Regions from separate parts of the Novosphingobium sp. genome, predicted to be linked through region 1. Evidence: predicted binding sites of a transcription regulator. Region 1 holds the regulator's gene; each other region holds the start of a gene.
The links. Region 1 encodes LexA, which represses DNA repair genes until DNA is damaged. Its sites were predicted from a motif close to GTTCCNCNCTTGTTCT; they were not measured.

Region 1 (6,468 bases):
GTCGGTCGAGTCGGGATAGAAGGCCGACAGCGCGCCCATCACGCCGACCATCACCGCCATCGGGTGAGCGTCGCGACGGAAGCCGCTGAAGAAGCTGGAAAGCTGCTCATGCACCATGGTGTGGCGGCTGATCGTGTGGTTGAACCCGGCCAGTTCATCCTTGTTGGGCAGCTCGCCATTGAGAAGCAGATAGCAGGTCTCCATGAAGGAGCTGTTTTCCGCAAGCTGGCCGATGGGATAGCCGCGATGCAGCAGCACGCCTTCGTCGCCGTCGATGTAGGTCAGCGCGCTTTCGCAGCTTGCCGTCGAGGTGAAACCCGGATCGTAGGTGAAGGCGCCGGTCTGGCCGTAGAGCTTGCGGATGTCGATCACATCCGGCCCAACGGTGCCCTTCAGCACAGGAGCATCAACTTCCGTGCCGCCAAGATTGATTTTGGCGAGATCAGCCACAACAGTTCTCCTTAACTGTGCCCTGCCGTGACGCTGCTTGCCTGTGCCGCAATGCGGGCCAGGCTTTCGTCACGACCGAGCAGAACCAATACGTCGAAAATACCGGGCGAGGTGCCCTGGCCCGTCAGCGCCGCGCGCAGCGGCTGAGCCAGCTTGCCAAGCCCCAGGGTGAGGTCGGCGGCCATCGCCTTCAGGCGGGCCTCCAGCGGTTCGATGGCCCATTCGGCCTCGTCCGCGAAAGCCGTGTGGATCTGGGCCAGCAGCGCGCGGGCATCCTCGGTCAGCAGGCTTTCGGCCTTGGCGTCGAGGGGCAGCGGGCGCTGGGCGAAGAGGAAACCGGCGCCCTGCGCCAGCTCGTTCAGATCCTTGGCGCGCACCTTGAGCACCGGCATGGCGCGGGTGAGCAGATCCATGTCCACCGTCTCGGCGGTCACCTTCGGGGCGACCAGCGCGGCGAGGCGCGCGTCGTCAGCCTCACGGATGTAATGGCCGTTGAGGTTCTCCAGCTTCTTCATGTCGAAGCGCGAGGCACCCTTGTTGACGTTGACGATGTCGAACCACGCGATGGCCTGCTCACGGCTGATGATTTCCTCATCGCCATGGCCCCAGCCCAGACGCAGCAGATAGTTGAACACGGCTTCCGGCAGCAGACCCATCTCGTCGCGATAGGCGTCCACGCCCAGCGCACCATGACGCTTCGACAGCTTGGCGCCGTCCGAGCCGTGGATCAGCGGGATATGGGCGTAGACCGGGTCTTCCCAGCCGCCCTCGATTGTCTGCATCGCGCGGATGATGACCAACTGGCGGAAGGCGTTGTTCAGGTGGTCGTCGCCGCGGATCACATGGGTCACGCCCATGTCATGGTCGTCCACCACCACGGCCAGCATATAGGTCGGCGTGCCGTCCGAGCGCAGGATAACGAAATCGTCCAGCTCGGCATTGGCGACGGTGACGTCGCCCTGCACGCGGTCGGAGATGGTCACCTCGCCGTCGCGGGGAGCCTTGACACGCACCACATAGGACTTGCCCTCGGGCCACTGGTCCGGCGAGGCATCGCGCCATTCGGAGACGACGCGGAAAGGACGCTTCTCGGCAGCGGCAGCCTCGCGGCGGGCGGCCAGCTCTTCCTGCGTCAGATAGCAGCGATAGGCATGGCCCGAATCGAGCAGCCGCGCGGCAACCTGCGCATGACGATCGGAACGCGCGAACTGGAAGACGGGGGCCTCATCGCCGCCCAGGCCCAGCCAGTTCAGACCATCGAAGATCGCCTCGATCGCGGGCTCGGTCGAGCGGGCGCGGTCGGTATCCTCGATGCGCAAGAGGTATTTTCCCCCATTGGCACGCGCGTAAAGCCAGTTGAAAAGGGCCGTGCGCGCCCCGCCGATATGCAGATAGCCGGTGGGAGAGGGCGCGAAACGGGTGACAACAGGGCGCGCGATGATCTGGCCATCCGTGGCCGAGCCATCACCGTTCACGCCAACACTTGCCATTCACTCATCCTTCCTGTCACTCTACCCCCCTATGGCCAGCCGCTCGGGCATCACCATCGGGCTACGTTCTGGCGCCCCGCGCTTATGGCGCGATGCGGGCGCTGCATTGCAACACGGCCATAGGACCAGCGGCGCGATCTTGTCCAGCACTGCCTTGCGGCTTGAACACTTTCTGAACGAGGCCGGACCGGACCGCCTTCCATGGCTGGCCGTGGGGTTGGGCGGAGGCATAGGCCTGTGGTTCGTGCTTGCCAATGCCTGGCTTTGGTATGGTGTGCTGGCCTTTGGTATAGGGGGGGGCAGGGCTTGCGGCGCTGTTGCAGGGGGTTTCGCTGGGCCATCTGCGTGCCGCCCTGATGAGCATGGGGCTGGCCGTGGCGGCGGGGTGCGGCCTGATCTGGGCGAAATCCGCCATGGTCGGTACGCCTGCCATCGTCCAGCCGATGACCCCGCGCATCACCGCCCGCGTGATGGACCGCTATGCCCAGCCCGCCGAGCACCGCCTGCGCCTTGAACTGGCCTTTGCCGAGCCGGGCAGCGGGCGGCCCATTCTGGCGCGACTCTCCATGCCTGAAGGGCGCGACCAGCCGGGGCTGACCGAAGGCGCCGTGGTGCAACTGCGAGCAAGGCTGATGCCGCCCGCCGCGCCCATGCTGCCCGGCGGCTATGACGCGGCCCGCGCGGCATGGTTCGATGGTGTGGCCGCCACCGGGACAGTACTCGGTCCGGTGAAAGTGATATCGCCCGCGCCCGGCGACTCATGGCTGGCCCGCATGCGCCATGCGCTGGCCGATCACGTGCGTTCGCGCGTGGCCGGACCGGCGGGAGGCATCGCGGCCGCCTTTGCCAGCGGAGACCGGGGCGGCATCCCGGCCTCCGACGAGCAGGCGATGCGCGATTCGGGGCTGACTCACCTGCTGTCGGTGAGCGGGCTGCATGTCAGCGCGGTGATCGCCGGAGTTTATGTGCTGGCGATCCGGCTGCTGGCGCTGCTTCCGTGGCTGGCCTTGAGGGTGCGCCTGCCGCTGCTGGCCAGCGCTTTTGGCGGGGCGGCAGGGATTTTCTACACGCTGCTGACGGGGGCTCAGGTGCCCACGGTGCGGTCGGTGCTGGGGGCCTTGCTGGTGCTGGCGGCGCTGGCGCTGGGGCGGCAGCCTTTCACGGTGCGCTTGCTGGCGGTGGCGGCGATCTGCACCATGCTGCTGTGGCCCGAGGCGGTGATCGGCCCCAGCTTCCAGATGAGCTTCGGTTCGGTGCTGGCGCTGGTGGTGCTGCATGATTGCGCGCCGGTCCGCGCCTTTCTGGCCCCGCGTGAGGAGGGCTGGTGGCAGCGCTTGGCGCGCCATCTGGCGATGATCCTGCTGGCGGGCATGGTGATTGATCTGGCGCTGATGCCGGTGGCGCTGTTCTATTTCCACCGTGCCGGGGTCTATGGCTCGATGGCCAATCTGGTGGCTATTCCGCTGACCACCTTTGTGTCGATGCCCGCGATTGCTTTGGGGCTGGCGCTGGATCTGGTGGGGGCGGGGGCGCCTGCGTGGTGGGTTTGCGGGCAATCGCTGGACCTGCTGCTGGCCATCGCGCGCTGGACGGCGGAGCGGCCCGCCTCGGTGACGGTGATGCCCGCGATGGACGCATGGCGCTATGGGCTGTTTGTCGGCGGCATGCTGTGGCTGGCGCTGTGGCATGGGCGGGTGAGGCTGTGGGGGCTGGTGCCTGCGCTGGTGGCGATTGTCTCGCTGACATGGCTGCAGCCGCCCGATGTGCTGATCTCCGGTGATGGCAGGAACGTCGGCATCACCGGCATTGCGGGCCGCGCGCTGGTGATCCTGCGCGATGGGCAAGGTGGCCGCACTGGCGAGGCGATGCTGGAGTCCGCAGGGCTGTCAGGCCCGGTGACGCCGCTGGCGACATGGCAGGGCGCGCGTTGTTCGGAAGGCTTTTGTGCTCTCGATCTCGACCGGGGCGGGCGGCGCTGGCGTCTGCTGATTGCGCGCGGCAAGGGAGACGCGGAGCCCGTGCCATGGGAGCAGGCCTGCGCTCAGGCCGATATCGTTGTCGCGCCGGAGAAGCTCTATGGCGCGTGCCGCCCCAGATTGATCAAGGCCGATCGCGCCGCGTTGCTGCGGAGTGGCGGACTGGCACTGGATCTGGAGCATTTAAGCGTGACCACCGTGGCCCAATCGATGGGCGCCCATCCATGGTGGCGCGCGCCGCATCGTCTGCCGCGCGAGGAGGAGAACAGCCCCTGAGCGTGGGTTTGGCAGGAGTGGTCTGAGGTTGGGCTCCGCCTTATGGGAGCATGCTCCCGATGAAGCGCGGTTCGCATCAAGAGCCGATCCGAGGCCAGATCAAAACCGATCTCCTCCCAGCCCCGATCAAACCATGTCCAGGGTTGGAAAAGCCTCTCCCAACCCTGCCCATCAATGATAGCGGCGCAGCAGTCCGGCCAGCTTGCCCTGCACCTGCACCTCGCCGGGGCGGTAATATTGCGGCTGATAGGTCGCATTGGCGGGATCGAGGCGGATCATCCCGCCATCGCGGCGCAGATACTTCAGCGTCGCTTCCTCGCCGCGCACCAGCGCCACCACGATTTCGCCATCGCGGGCGATTTCGGTGCGGCGGATCAGCGCCAGATCGCCGTCGAAAATGCCGGCCTCGACCATCGAATCGCCAGACACCTCAAGCGCATAATGGTCGCCCGCGCCCAGCAGGGCAGCAGGCACCGGCAAGGTCGATTGCCCTTCCAGCGCCTCGATCGGCACACCGGCGGCGATACGGCCGTGCAGCGGGATCTCGATCACGTCATTGGCGGGGCGGGGCGCCGCCACCGGTGCCGGAGACAGTGCGGCGGGGCGGGCCAGCGGCGCAGCGGGGGCGGGGGTGGCACGCGGGGCAGCCGCAGCAACGCCGCGCTGGCCACCGGTCACATCCTCAGGCTGGCGCAGCACTTCGAGCGCGCGGGCGCGGTTGGGCAGGCGGCGGATAAAGCCACGTTCCTCCAGCGCGGAAATCAGCCGATGAACGCCCGATTTCGACTTGAGGTCGAGCGCTTCCTTCATTTCCTCGAAAGAGGGGGACACGCCATCTTCCTCCAGCCGGACCTGGATAAAGCGGAGCAATTCGTGCTGCTTGCGGGTGAGCATGCGGATGTCCTTCCTGCCGTTCCGTTCTCGAACGAACAAGGAACATTTATGCAACAATTTTTCAGCCGTCAAGCGAGGGAATGCGTGTCCAGCAGATAAATTCCCACAATTGCGCCCGTTTCGGCGGCTTCGGCATTGATCGGGCGGTCGATCAGGCAATTGCTCGCCGCCATCGCCGCCAGAGCGCTGCTGTCGCGCATGGGGTTGGGGGTGACCTCTTCGCCATCCCAGGCCCCGCGCAGAAACTCCTGCCGCTTGCCGCCTGCGGGCACGGGGGCTGTCAGCCGGGCGCTGACCTTGCGGGGCAGAACATCGCTCGCGCCCATCATCGCGCGCAGCATCGGCAGCAGGAAAAGCTGCCCGCAGACCAGCCCCGAGACCGGATTGCCCGGCAGGCCCAGCACATGGAGCCCGCCGCGCTGCGCATGCATCAAGGGTTTGCCTGGGCGCATCGCCACGCGCCAGAAAGCGAGCTGCGCGCCCCATGCTTCCAGGGCCGGGCGGATCAGGTCGTGATCCCCCACCGAAGCGCCGCCCGAGGTGACGATGAGATCGGCCTCGCCAGCGGCGTCCAGAGCGGCGACCAGTGCGGAAAGATCGTCTCGCACAGGACCGATGCGCGTCACCTCGGCGCCCAGAGCGCCGACCATCGCGGCCAGCATCGCGCCATTGCTGGCGGGGATCTGATGCGGCAGCACGCGCGCGCCGGGCGGCACCAACTCGTCGCCGCTGTCGATGATGGTGACGCGGGGCAGGCGGCGCACGGCCACGCTGCCATGACCGCCCGAGATGGCCAGCGCGATCTGCGCCGGGCCGAGGCGGGTTCCGGCGGGCAGCAAGGGCGCGCCCTGCGAGAAATCCAGCCCCGCGCGACGGATATGGCGACCGGGAGGATTGGGCGCATCGCCGGTCAGGATCAGGTGGTCGCCATTGCGGGTCACATCTTCCTGAAGCACCATGGCGTCGGCGCTCTGGGGCATCAGGGCGCCGGTGGCGATGCGGATTGCCTCACCGGGCTGGACGGGGTGAGGCCATGGGTGGCCCGCCGCGCTTTCGCCGGCCACGCGCCATGGGCCGGGCAGATCCTCGGCACGCAGAGCGTAGCCGTCCATCGCGGAGAGATCGGCGGCGGGCTGGGTACGCTGCGCCGTCAGAGGTTCCGCCAGCCAGCGCCCGGCAGCCTGTTCGATGGGCAGGGTTTCAATCGGCAGCGGCGTGATGGTGGCCAGCAGCTTTTGCTGCGCCTCGGCCAATGGGAGGGGCGGCATCAGGCCTGCCTGCCCGGCGCGTACCATGAGCCCGATTTGCCGCCGTGTTTCTCGATCAGGCGGATGCCGGTGATTCCCATCGCCTTGTCCACGGCCTTGGCCATGTCATAGACC
Region 2 (5,584 bases), 1.2 Mb from region 1:
CAGGAAAAGCCGCGCGCGGGCGTATGGCGCGGCAGCTTCGATATCAACGATGAAAGGTCGCAAGTGGGCCGTCGCCTTGGCGATGGCTCCTATGGTCAGGGCATGAGCGTCATTGCCGCCATTCGCGAGACTGCCTTCGAATGGATCAAGGATCTGAAGAAGGAAAAGGGCCGGGAGAACAAGCTGCGCTGGGACGTTATCAATACGCTCTGCGCGGTGTTGGGCTTTACGAACTTTAAGACCGGCGAATGCACCCCCACATATGAACAGATCGCAGCCGCCGCAGGATGCTGCCGTCTGACAGCAATCCGCCATTGCGCCATCCTGCGCGAAAACAAGCTTCTGGACTGGGTGCGGCGCAGCCGGGGCGGTGATGGGAACCGCAACGAGCAGGCACCTAGCTCGTACATGTTCGAGCTGAGCCGCTTGCCGACCAAATTTCAGATCCATATGCGCCAGATCCTGAAGCGCATGGGCATCAAGTTGGAATGCCACCCCGATAGGAAGGGTTCCGGGCCCGTGCCCAACAAGGGTCAGCGCTTGGCCGAACGGGTGCTAAAGGGATTTGCGGCGGCAACGGGCCGACTGACCCAGAAGCGCCGCCGTGAGGATCTGGAAGCCGACGCGGCCTTCGTCAGGAGCGAAATGGCGCTGTTTGGGGACATTCCCACCGACCAGTGGGCCACGATACGCCACCCCGACGATATCGACGCCCAGCGGGCTTACAGCGAGCGTATGGGCATCCCTTTTTTTGGGTTTCAGGGTAACAACAATGCACCTGATCTGGGACTTACAGAACTTTAAATAAAAGGAATGAAACAGCTTAAGGCTGTTTCATGAGCGTTGGACGATAAAGTGCCCGCTGAGAGGCCCCCAATCACCCCGAAGGATCGCCAAAGGCACCGTCGAACGGAGCCGCTTGCGCGGCTCCTTGGCTGTCCAGGGGGACAGGCGGAAATCGAGGCTCATTCTTTCAACCGTCGCGCGCGCGGCGAGTTCCCTTGTGGTGCATTTTAGTGCGTAAATCCGCATAGGCAGCGTTTGGGGGCAGGTTTGCCCCAAAAACGCCGGTTTCGGCGCTGTACGGGGCGTATAGCGGCCCGGAGGACTGCATAAAATCAATCCAAAGAGAGCGAGGGCGAGGCGTGGGGGCAACGGCGATGCTCGGGTTGATGCTCGATCCCCTCGCGTAATAATATTTCACACTCTTGCAATCTTTCGAGGCGCAGAAAAGGGGCCGAGGATCGCGCCCCGGCCCCTGTCAGGGGCTCTGAGTGTGTGTGTGTGAGGTCGGGCGGCCCTGTATGGTGCCGCGCCTGTACGGGGCTGTGAGGGGCTTAGCGCGCCACCTTCCGCGCCGCCTTCTTCGTCAACAGGTCAGCGATGGCCTCATCGAGCAGTTGCTGCACAGTCGTGCCTTCCTCGGCGGCAAGGATCTTCAGTTGTGTGCTGACCTCTGCCGGGAAGTGGCCGCCGATCAGTTTCATCCCCACGCGGTTCCGCTGCACCGCGCGCCCGGTCGCCGTGACCTGCGCCGGGTCAGTCACTGCCGCTGCGCTCGATGCCGCCCGGCGGCCACGCTGCGGCGGCGCGGCCTGTTGCTCATCGACCGGCACAACCTCGGCAGATGCGCGGTTGAGGATTGCTTGCAGGGAATTGCCCGGCCTTTTTGTCATCGAGTCGGCTCCTTCGCCGCGCCGTATAGCCGTATGCTAGTATACTTGTATAGCGCATCGACTTCCGCCGCCGCCTTGCCCTTGGGCTCATACTCTTGGGCGGCCAGTCCCGTGGACTGCGCGCGGGAGAATGCCTTGCGATCACCGATGACCACCGGGCAGACCTCTGTACCGAGTTCGGCAATGGTCGCTTCAGCGTCGGCCCGCTCATAACCGCGCGGCGAGACGAACGTCAGCACCACGGCGGCGGGCTTGCCGAGTTGCTTCACCACCTCCAGCGTGTGCACCATGCTCATGGTGTCGAACACTGCGGCGCGCGTCGGGATCAGCACAAGGTCGGCATGCTGCGCCGCCATCTGGGCAACGTCGCGGGCCACCGCCGCGCCGTCGATAATCACCAGATCGGTGCCCGCACTCTTGGCGGCGTTGATGACCGCGCTCAGGCGCACCGCCTGAAGCGAGGAAACAGCGGGCGTTTCGGCCTCACGCTCATCACTCCAAAAGCTGGCCGTGGCCTGCGGGTCCAGATCGAGGATGGCGGTTTTCTTGCCATCGGCCTCGGCGGCCACAGCCAAGCAGGTGGTCAATGTCGTCTTGCCCACCCCGCCCTTCTGCGAGAGGATCGCTATCACCTTCATCGTCACACCTCATTCACTGTATGGCAGTAAGATAGTATACTTGCATGCTATCTTACTGCTCTTGCACTTCCGTCCCCGGATTGCGCGACCGCAAGAGCGCGCTGGGGTGCATGATCTGACCATTGTTCGCATGATAGGTCAGGCGCCCGCCTTCGATCCACCGCATAGGCAATTCGAAGATGCCGCCAAGCATGAACGGCTCGATATCCCCCGGATGGTCAGCCAGATACGAAATCAGGTGGCCCGCCGTCTCCACACCACCTACGCCAGCCTCTTGGGACAACCCTTCGGCGCAAGAGTGGACCATCGACAGGAAATCGAGAAGCGACCAGCGCGATAGGCGCTCTACGCAACCCTCCCCTATCATGACTGGCCGCCGCTGGTCGGATTCCTGAAGGTGACCCTGCGCACGGGCAGCATGAAGCTGGCAAGTTCAATCTTCTGGCGCCGCTCGAAATCAGCGAACTGGACGGTAGATCGGCTCTGGGGGATCAGCGTTAGCCGATCCCCTTTGCGCGGTGCCAGCGTCACGAAATGCCCAGCGCGTTGAGGTAGACCTCAAGAATGGCGTCCTGTTCCTTGCGGTCATCGGGCTTCATCTTGCGGATACGGACAACCTGACGCATCGCCTTCGGGTCATAGCCGGAGGCCTTGCCCTCAAGATACACGTCCTTGATGTCGTCCTGAATGCCCTTCTTCTCTTCGTCCAAGCGCTCGATACGCTCGATCAGCAGGCGCAGACGATCATCCCCAGCCAAGTCGGCCATGGTCATTCCTTTCGATGTTGGAGATTGGCGCCCGTGCACCATGCACGGACGTATGCTAGTATACTTTTATACTTTCAGGACAGCGCCTGAACGGGCGGCCTATCGTGCCGCGCATTGATGCCGGTGCTGTCGCTTTCATCGATGCAGCACCATGCCCCTTCGCGGGCATCCCACCGATACCAGCGCCCCCATGTGCGGGGCTTGTCATGGGCGAGCCAGCGCAGATCACCATCGAGCGGAGGCACGAACCCGGTATCGCTGCCCATGACCACCTGCCCGTTGCGCCACAAGGGCTGCGTATCGCGGCGGCGCAGAATGACTGCCGGGGGCGCGCCCATCAGGTCCAGCAGGCCGGTCATGCCGCCCCTGCCTCCTGCGCCTGCGTGATGTTCGCATACTGGTCGATGGCGTCCTGCTCAGGGATCGCGATCTCATCAGGGTTGCCCTTGCGGATATGCCATCCACCATCGCGCGTACCAGCAATGCGGAATGCGACTGCACGGTCATATCGGCCAGCGTTAGCGATGAAGCGGGTATAGCCGCAATGGTTAGGCCCCCACCAAGCAGCATGCTCGTTGGACCAGACGAGATACTTCGGGGGGCTCATTCCGCCTCGCCCCAGATCGGCATGGGCATGATCTCGACATCGCGTGCGGAGAGTTCAAACCTCCTGAGGTTGGCCAGCAGGAAATAGGTGCCACCGCCTTCGCGCCCGCTGGCATAGACCACGGGGCTTTCCTCGTTGGCCACCATGAAGTCGCGCGCCTCCCGGCTAAGCAGGGCACCGCGCGGAACAAACGGCATCACGCCAAAGAATTTCTGCACCGCACCGACAATGCCGGTGGGATTGATCGCCTGTTGCAACATCATTGAAACCCCTCGTTTCTCTGCGTCATCGCATAAGCATGGCAGTATACTAGTTGCATAGTATACTCAAATGAAAAGAGCAGGCCGTCGCAAAAAATCTTGAATGGATGTTCGTCTTATGTTCCATTTGCGGGATGGAACGACTCACCTCACCCCTTATCGCTGAGGCCCTCCTGTCCGCCCCCGGTTGGGCGCGGGTGGGCCTGACCTCACCCAAACCGGACCTTCGCGAAAATGCTGCGCGGGAACTGGCCGACGCCATCGCGCGCGCTCTGTCGGCGCCGGAGCAGATCAGCCAGGACGAGGGGCAGCACACGCTGGCGCTGTGACGCCATGCGGTGGGATGCTGATCGGGCCATGAAGCCCACCTATCTGTTGGATGCCGCCGCGCTGCACTATTCGATAAAGCCGGTGTGCCAGTGTGGCCATAGCGCCACCTTCGACTCTATGGGCCTATGGTGGCATTACGAACGCCGGGGCTGGAATGACCACTTCCCCGAGGTCCGAAAACGCTTTTGGTGCCTGATGTGCCTGTCACGCGCGCGTCGGAAGGTCAGGCCGGTGCGGATCGAAATCGCTCGCGTGGATGGGTCAGAGATCGTGCTGCCGCTGCCTGATGAACCGACTTGGAAGCGCTACGCGAGGCTATTGCGTTAACCCCACCCCCACTTCGTTAATGCAGGTGCGGCAACCGAAAAAAATCGCTACCAGAGAGTCAGAACGAGTCTCGATTGGCGGGTTTATGTTGGTCAAGCAGCAAAAAGAATACCGTAGCGCAATATTCCTGGATGAGGAATTTCTTCACAACGTCAATTCACGTTTTGAACAATTCAAGGGACTGTACGCCAAATTTCTTTCAAAAGAATACAAACTTGAAGCGGGACAACTTGAAGCAAATTTAGAAAAAAATGAAATAAAAGACCTAAACACAAAATTTGCCGTAGAAAAATTCAGAAAGAACTCTCCCGTTAAATTTGATGCCAATTGGGAAAATGGCAAGAGCGTAAGAGGAGTCTCGCTCGAAGAACTAAAGGAAGTTCTTGAATACGAGTCAAGCAATCCAACAAGAATCCTTGTGGAGACAGGTGATTATGGGCAATTCCATATCTCACTGAATATCAAAACATCGTTCCTTTCCACGGCAGAACTGAGTGCGCACGCCGAAATGCGAGACCTTCCCGTGATTTGCGAGAGCATTGATAACATTGTATCAAAATCTACGCCCGAGTTTAGCATACTACATCACTCGATCGTCGCCCGATTAATTCAAACTTGCCTAATACTGGCGGCGCTTGTCTTTTCTTATCTGAAGCCAGTTGGTCCAGACCCCTCAATATATAAGATCGCCACAAACCTAGGTTTACTCTCTGTACTATGGGCATCGTGCTATTTTTATGTCAACTTTTTCCCGCCAGTGACATTCAAATATGGAAACTATAATCAGGGAAAGACTAGAATCGCAGCAGCCGCTTTCATTTTTACGAATATAGCTCTTCCATACTTCTCGAGCAAAATTTCTTAAATACGCCCAATAGCCTTCTGTTCGGTCGACAACAATATTGCCGTACCGGCAGAAATCCCTAGGGCGACACAAAAGGAGCGGCCAGATGCAAACGCCTGAAATTCACCTTTTGAA
Region 3 (5,584 bases), 1.8 Mb from region 1:
AGATCGCGGTCCATACGCTGCTTGATCTTGCCCGGCCCATAGCCACCTTTGCCCGATAGCATGCGCGCGGTCAGATGCATCCTGCCAGAGGCCGCCCATTCCAACCGCACCGTCACGGGCTCGTCAAAGCTACGCAGCCATGTAAGGCGCACAGCCGAACCTCTGCTTTTTGCTATGTCCTGCGCGTATTTGGCCAGCGAAGGCTCCCGCGCTGCCGCCAGAAACTCAGAGGTGATGCCCTCGCGCCATTCGTCCATGACCGTCATTGGAGGAACGTCCGCGCGAAACCTTGGACAGTTCAGGACCTGATGCCTCAGGCTTTCCGGGAAATACCGTTGCCCGTCGGGCGAAAGAGGCATCGGCGGCAATGCTGCCTTAGGCTCCGCCGCAGCAACATGGTTTGCGCTCGACCACACCATCGCCGCCACGACGACCCAAACCCTGCTGCGCATCACGCTTCCCCCGGTTTTCTGCCCGGCGAGGCCATACCCGCGCCGCCGGGCGGCTGGTTTACCCCCCGCTTCAACAGCGGCTTGAGATAATGCCCGGTGAAGCTGGCCTTGTTCTTCGCCACCTGCTCGGGCGTGCCTTCTGCCACAATCGTGCCGCCGCGCACGCCACCTTCCGGGCCCATATCGATCAGCCAGTCGGCGGTCTTGATGACGTCGAGATTGTGCTCGATCACCACCACGCTGTTGCCCTGATCGACCAACCGGTGCAGCACCTCCAGCAGCTTGCGCACATCCTCGAAATGCAGGCCGGTGGTGGGTTCATCCAGCACATAGAGCGTCTTGCCCGTGGACCTGCGCGCCAGCTCCTTGGCCAGCTTGACGCGCTGCGCCTCGCCGCCTGACAGCGTCGTCGCCTGCTGGCCCACCTTCACATAGCCCAGCCCGACTTCGTTGAGCATATGCATACGCTCACGGATCGGCGGCACATTGGCGAAGAAGCTTTCGGCGTCCTCGATAGTCATATCCAGCACATCGGCGATGGAATGGCCCTTGAACTTCACCTCCAGCGTCTCGCGGTTGTAGCGCTTGCCGTTGCACTCCTCGCAGGTGACGTAAACGTCGGGCAGGAAGTGCATCTCGATCTTGATCAACCCGTCGCCCTGACAAGCCTCACACCGCCCGCCCTTGACGTTGAAGCTGAAGCGCCCGGCCTTATAGCCCCGCGCCTGAGCCTCAGGCAGACCCGCAAACCAGTCACGGATCAGCGTGAAGGCGCCGGTGTAGGTCGCCGGATTGGACCGCGGCGTGCGCCCGATCGGCGACTGATCAATCTCGATCACCTTGTCGCAGTTTTCCAGGCCCACGATCTTGTCATGCGCCCCAGCGATCACCCGCGCACCATTGAGCGTGCGCGAAGCCCCCGCCTGCAGCGTATCCAGCGTCAGCGTCGACTTGCCCGAACCCGACACGCCGGTCACACAGCAGAAGGTCCCCAGCGGGAACTTCGCCGTCACGCCCTTCAGATTGTTGGCCCGCGCATTCTCGACCGTGATGCTCTTGCCATTGCCCTTGCGGCGCTCGGCAGGCACCTCGATCTTGCGCGCGCCGGTCAGATATTGCCCGGTCAGGCTGTTTGGGTTCGCCAGAATATCGGCCAACGTACCCTCGGCGACCACCTCGCCGCCATGCACGCCCGCGCCCGGCCCCAGATCGACGACATGATCGGCGGCGCGAATCGCATCCTCATCATGCTCGACCACGATCACCGTATTGCCCAGATCGCGCAGCCGCTTGAGCGTCGCCAGCAGCATATCATTGTCGCGCTGATGCAGGCCGATGCTCGGCTCATCCAGCACGTAAAGCACGCCCGACAGCCCGCTGCCGATCTGGCTGGCCAGACGGATCCGCTGCGATTCACCGCCCGACAGAGTGCCACTGGTACGGTCCAGATTGAGGTAATCCAGCCCCACATTGTTCAGAAAACCAAGCCTTTCGTTGATTTCCTTCAGAATGGCCTTGGCGATCTGCTTCTGCTGATCGGTCAGCTTCTCCTCCAGCGTGGAGAACCACGCCAGCGCGTCCTGCACACTCAAGCGCACGCCATCGGCGATGTCGCTGCCCGCCACCTTCACGGCCAGAGCTTCAGGCTTCAGGCGCTTGCCCTCGCAGACCTCGCAAGGCTGGGCGGTCTGATATTTGCTCAGTTCCTCGCGCATAAAGGCGCTTTCGGTCTGAAGCATGCGGCGGTTGAGGTTGCCGATCACGCCCTCGAAGGGCTTGGTCACGGTGTAGAGCTTCTTGCCGTCCATAAAGGTCAGCGGCACCGGCGTCTTGCCCGTGCCATAGAGGATCACGATCTTCGCCTCGGCGGGCAGATCATGCCACTGGGTTTCCAGCGCAAAACCGTAATGCTTGGCCAGCGAGGCCAGCACCTGCATATAATAAGGTGATGGCGGGTTCGACTTGGCCCAGGGCACCACCGCCCCCGCCTTGATCGACAGCCCCTCATTGGGCACCACCAGTTGCGGATCGAACAGCAGCTTCTCGCCCAGACCGTCGCAAGCCGGGCAGGCACCCTGAGGCGCGTTGAACGAAAACAGACGCGGCTCGATCGATTCAATCGTGAAGCCACTGACAGGGCAGGCAAACTTCTCGCTGAACACGATGCGGTTCAGCGGCACGCCCGCGCCCTTCAAATTCTTCGACTTGGCCTCGCCCTCACGCCCCGGCACCACGCCATCGGCCAGATCGATATAGGCCAGCCCGTCGGCCAGCTTCAAAGCCTGCTCGAAACTGTCGGCCAGACGGCTCTGGATGCCATCCTTCACCGCCACGCGGTCGACCACCACCTCGATGTCATGCTTGTACTTCTTGTCGAGCGCGGGCGCGTCCTCAATCGCATACATCTCGCCATCGATGCGCAGACGGGTGTAGCCCGCCTTCTGCCACTCGGCGATTTCCTTGCGATATTCGCCCTTGCGGCCGCGCACGGCCGGGGCCAGCAGATAGGCGCGCGTGCCCTCGGGCAAGGCCATCACTCGGTCCACCATCTGGCTGACCGTCTGCGCCGCAATCGGCAGACCCGTGGCGGGCGAATAGGGCACCCCCACCCGCGCCCACAGCAGACGCATGTAATCGTAAATCTCGGTCACCGTCGCCACGGTGGAGCGCGGATTGCGGCTGGTGGTCTTCTGCTCGATGGAGATCGCGGGCGACAGCCCGTCGATATGCTCGACATCGGGCTTCTGCATCATTTCCAGAAACTGGCGCGCATAGGCCGACAGGCTCTCGACATAGCGCCGCTGCCCCTCGGCATAGATCGTGTCAAACGCCAGCGACGATTTCCCCGAGCCCGAAAGCCCGGTGATGACGATCAGACTGTCTCGCGGCAGCGTGATGTCCACGCCCTTGAGATTGTGCTCACGCGCGCCGCGCACGGTAATATGGGAGAGACTCATGAAGGCCCGTGTTCCAGATTTGTTCGATTGTGGCAAGTGCGAAGCGCTTACCCGAAAGGGCAAAGGGCACTGGGCCACGCGCGTCCCGCATAATGTGGTAACGAGATCCTGTGACGACAAGCCCATCTTAACCATGCAAGTCGGGCCAGCGTTAAGCGATTAACAGTTAAGGCCCCTGTCCGTGCCGCTTTGGAACGGTGGCAAATCGACAGATGCGACGGATGGTTGAACCGTCTAGCGACAGGCTGTCCAATTTCTGCAAAGGTCCTGCGGATGCAACCGCGCCAGAATGCCATGGCTGACATCCCGACCCGCTCGCTGGCAGATCTGCCGCGCGCGGCGGATTTCCATGCCCGCTTCTCGCGCCGCAAGCCGCTGACCATCGCCCGCGCCCGCCGCCAGCATATGCATCACGCCGTGGGACTGCGCGCCGCCGCTTTGTCGATCGCCGCCGTGGTGGTGGCCGCAAGCTGGCAGGTGCAGGCCCAGCAGCACAGCAACACCTTCGCCGCCCTGACCGGCGATGACAGCGCCCAGCAGATCACCCCCATGCCCTTCGAGCGCCCCGGCGAAAGCTTCCCCGGCTCGGCCTGGTATTATCTGGCCGCGTGGGACCAACTGCCCGGCGACGGCGCGCAGACGCTGACGCCCGATGCCCACAATGAAGGTGAGCCCCCGGCCACCCTCACCGGCCCCGCCGGTTCGGCCCGCGCGCTGATCGCGGCGGCGGCAGGGCAGGATCACGACCGCGCCCTGCAATGCCTGACCAGCGCCATCTATTACGAAGCCGCCAGCGAGCCCGATGACGGCCAGCGCGCTGTGGCTCAGGTGGTGCTCAACCGCGTAGCGCATCCCAGCTTTCCCAAGACGGTCTGCGGCGTGGTCTTCCAGGGCTCGGAGAAGAGCACCGGCTGCCAGTTCACCTTCACCTGCGATGGCGCCCTTGCCCGCCTGCCCAACCGCTATTTCTGGGACCGCGCCCAGGCCGTGGCGCGCGCGGCGCTGGCCGGTTACGTCTTCCAGCCCGTGGGTCTCGCGACACATTACCATACCTTTGCCGTCCACCCTTATTGGGATGCGGCGATGAACTTTATCGGCCAGATCGGCGCGCATCGCTTCTATCGCCTGCCCGGACCTGCCGGCGAAGGCACCGCCTTCCGCTTCGCCTATGCCGGTGGCGAGCCGATGGCCGCCCCTCACGCCCGCAATGGCCAGAGCGCCGATATGCTGGCCACCGCCGATCCGCTGGCGGTGGAGCGCGCCTATGACGCCAGCCTGAAACAGGCCGGCGGCAGCCCGGCGCAGGTGCAGCTCGCGGCAGCCAGCACGCCTGCCGAACCGGCCCCGGCCTACACCGATGACGTCATCCGCCGCGGCGGCGATAAAAACTATCGCGCCTCGGGCCTGCCGGGCGGTGCTCCCGGCAGCGGGGGCGTGCGCGATGACTATCGCAACAGCGGCCAGTGGATCGCCTCTCCGCAGTAACTGGCCGCAATAAGGCCTCGCCTCACCCCGGCCCGCGCGCAGTTTACACGGCGCAACATTTCGATAACCACGCCGCAACACAAAGGTTTAGGTCCTTGGGGGCTAGAGCTGTTCGCGTCGCCAGAGCGTTTTCAGGCCGGGTGGAAACATCCGGCGCCCCATGAAAACGCTGAAAAACAAAAACGCACGAACAGTCAAAACAAGGAAGCATCTCCCCATGTCGATCCGTTTCGCAGCTGCTGGAAGTGGGGAATACAAGGCCGTCAGACGCGTGCTGACCACCCCTGCCCTGACAGCCGCCGCCAATGACGTCGAAGCACCGATCCTTGAGGACGCCCTGCTGGTCAGCACCCTGCGCCATTTCGCCATCCATGGCCTCAACGCCGCAGGCGAAGCGCTGCGCCTGACCCTGCTCGCCCAGCAGCGCGGCGACCATGAGCAATCGCATCACTGGCGCGCCATCTGCCGCCAGCTCGACCGCCGGATGGCCGACGGGATCGGTTCGCCCCGCCGCCGCCGGCGCTAAGAGCCCGTTTGGAACATGCGCTTTCGCGCATGTTCAACGCGGCACCAGCCCTCTCCCCCTCCCGGCCACCCATCGGTAGTATCCTGTGGGTGGCCGGGAGGGGGAGAGGGCTGGTGCCGCAAATCCGGCTTACGCCGGATTTCCAAACAGACTCTAAGGCGGTT

Region 2: the regulator LexA is predicted to act here: its motif matches at 4,058-4,073, upstream of ABDW49_RS08435 (DUF6771 family protein).
Region 3: the regulator LexA is predicted to act here: its motif matches at 3,420-3,435, upstream of uvrA (excinuclease ABC subunit UvrA).

Annotation. Positions count from the first base shown of each region.
Region 1 is NZ_JBCNLP010000001.1:2,963,565-2,970,032, reverse strand. It holds gene gltA (citrate synthase) at 1-450, opposite strand, end outside; gene gltX (glutamate--tRNA ligase) at 462-1,940, opposite strand; gene ABDW49_RS13740 (ComEC/Rec2 family competence protein) at 2,258-4,192, shown strand; gene lexA (transcriptional repressor LexA) at 4,364-5,086, opposite strand; gene glp (gephyrin-like molybdotransferase Glp) at 5,155-6,354, opposite strand; gene moaC (cyclic pyranopterin monophosphate synthase MoaC) at 6,354-6,468, opposite strand, start outside.
Region 2 is NZ_JBCNLP010000001.1:1,794,956-1,800,539, reverse strand. It holds gene ABDW49_RS08475 (hypothetical protein) at 1-804, shown strand, start outside; gene ABDW49_RS08470 (ribbon-helix-helix domain-containing protein) at 1,338-1,676, opposite strand; gene ABDW49_RS08465 (AAA family ATPase) at 1,673-2,314, opposite strand; gene ABDW49_RS08460 (hypothetical protein) at 2,367-2,570, opposite strand; gene ABDW49_RS08455 (DUF2312 domain-containing protein) at 2,842-3,081, opposite strand; gene ABDW49_RS08450 (hypothetical protein) at 3,156-3,440, opposite strand; gene ABDW49_RS08445 (hypothetical protein) at 3,437-3,688, opposite strand; gene ABDW49_RS08440 (hypothetical protein) at 3,685-3,951, opposite strand; gene ABDW49_RS08435 (DUF6771 family protein) at 4,083-4,277, shown strand; gene ABDW49_RS08430 (hypothetical protein) at 4,306-4,605, shown strand; gene ABDW49_RS08425 (hypothetical protein) at 4,691-5,470, shown strand; gene ABDW49_RS08420 (hypothetical protein) at 5,556-5,584, shown strand, end outside.
Region 3 is NZ_JBCNLP010000001.1:1,198,959-1,204,542, reverse strand. It holds gene ABDW49_RS05740 (hypothetical protein) at 1-452, opposite strand, end outside; gene uvrA (excinuclease ABC subunit UvrA) at 452-3,409, opposite strand; gene ABDW49_RS05730 (cell wall hydrolase) at 3,704-4,894, shown strand; gene ABDW49_RS05725 (hypothetical protein) at 5,112-5,420, shown strand.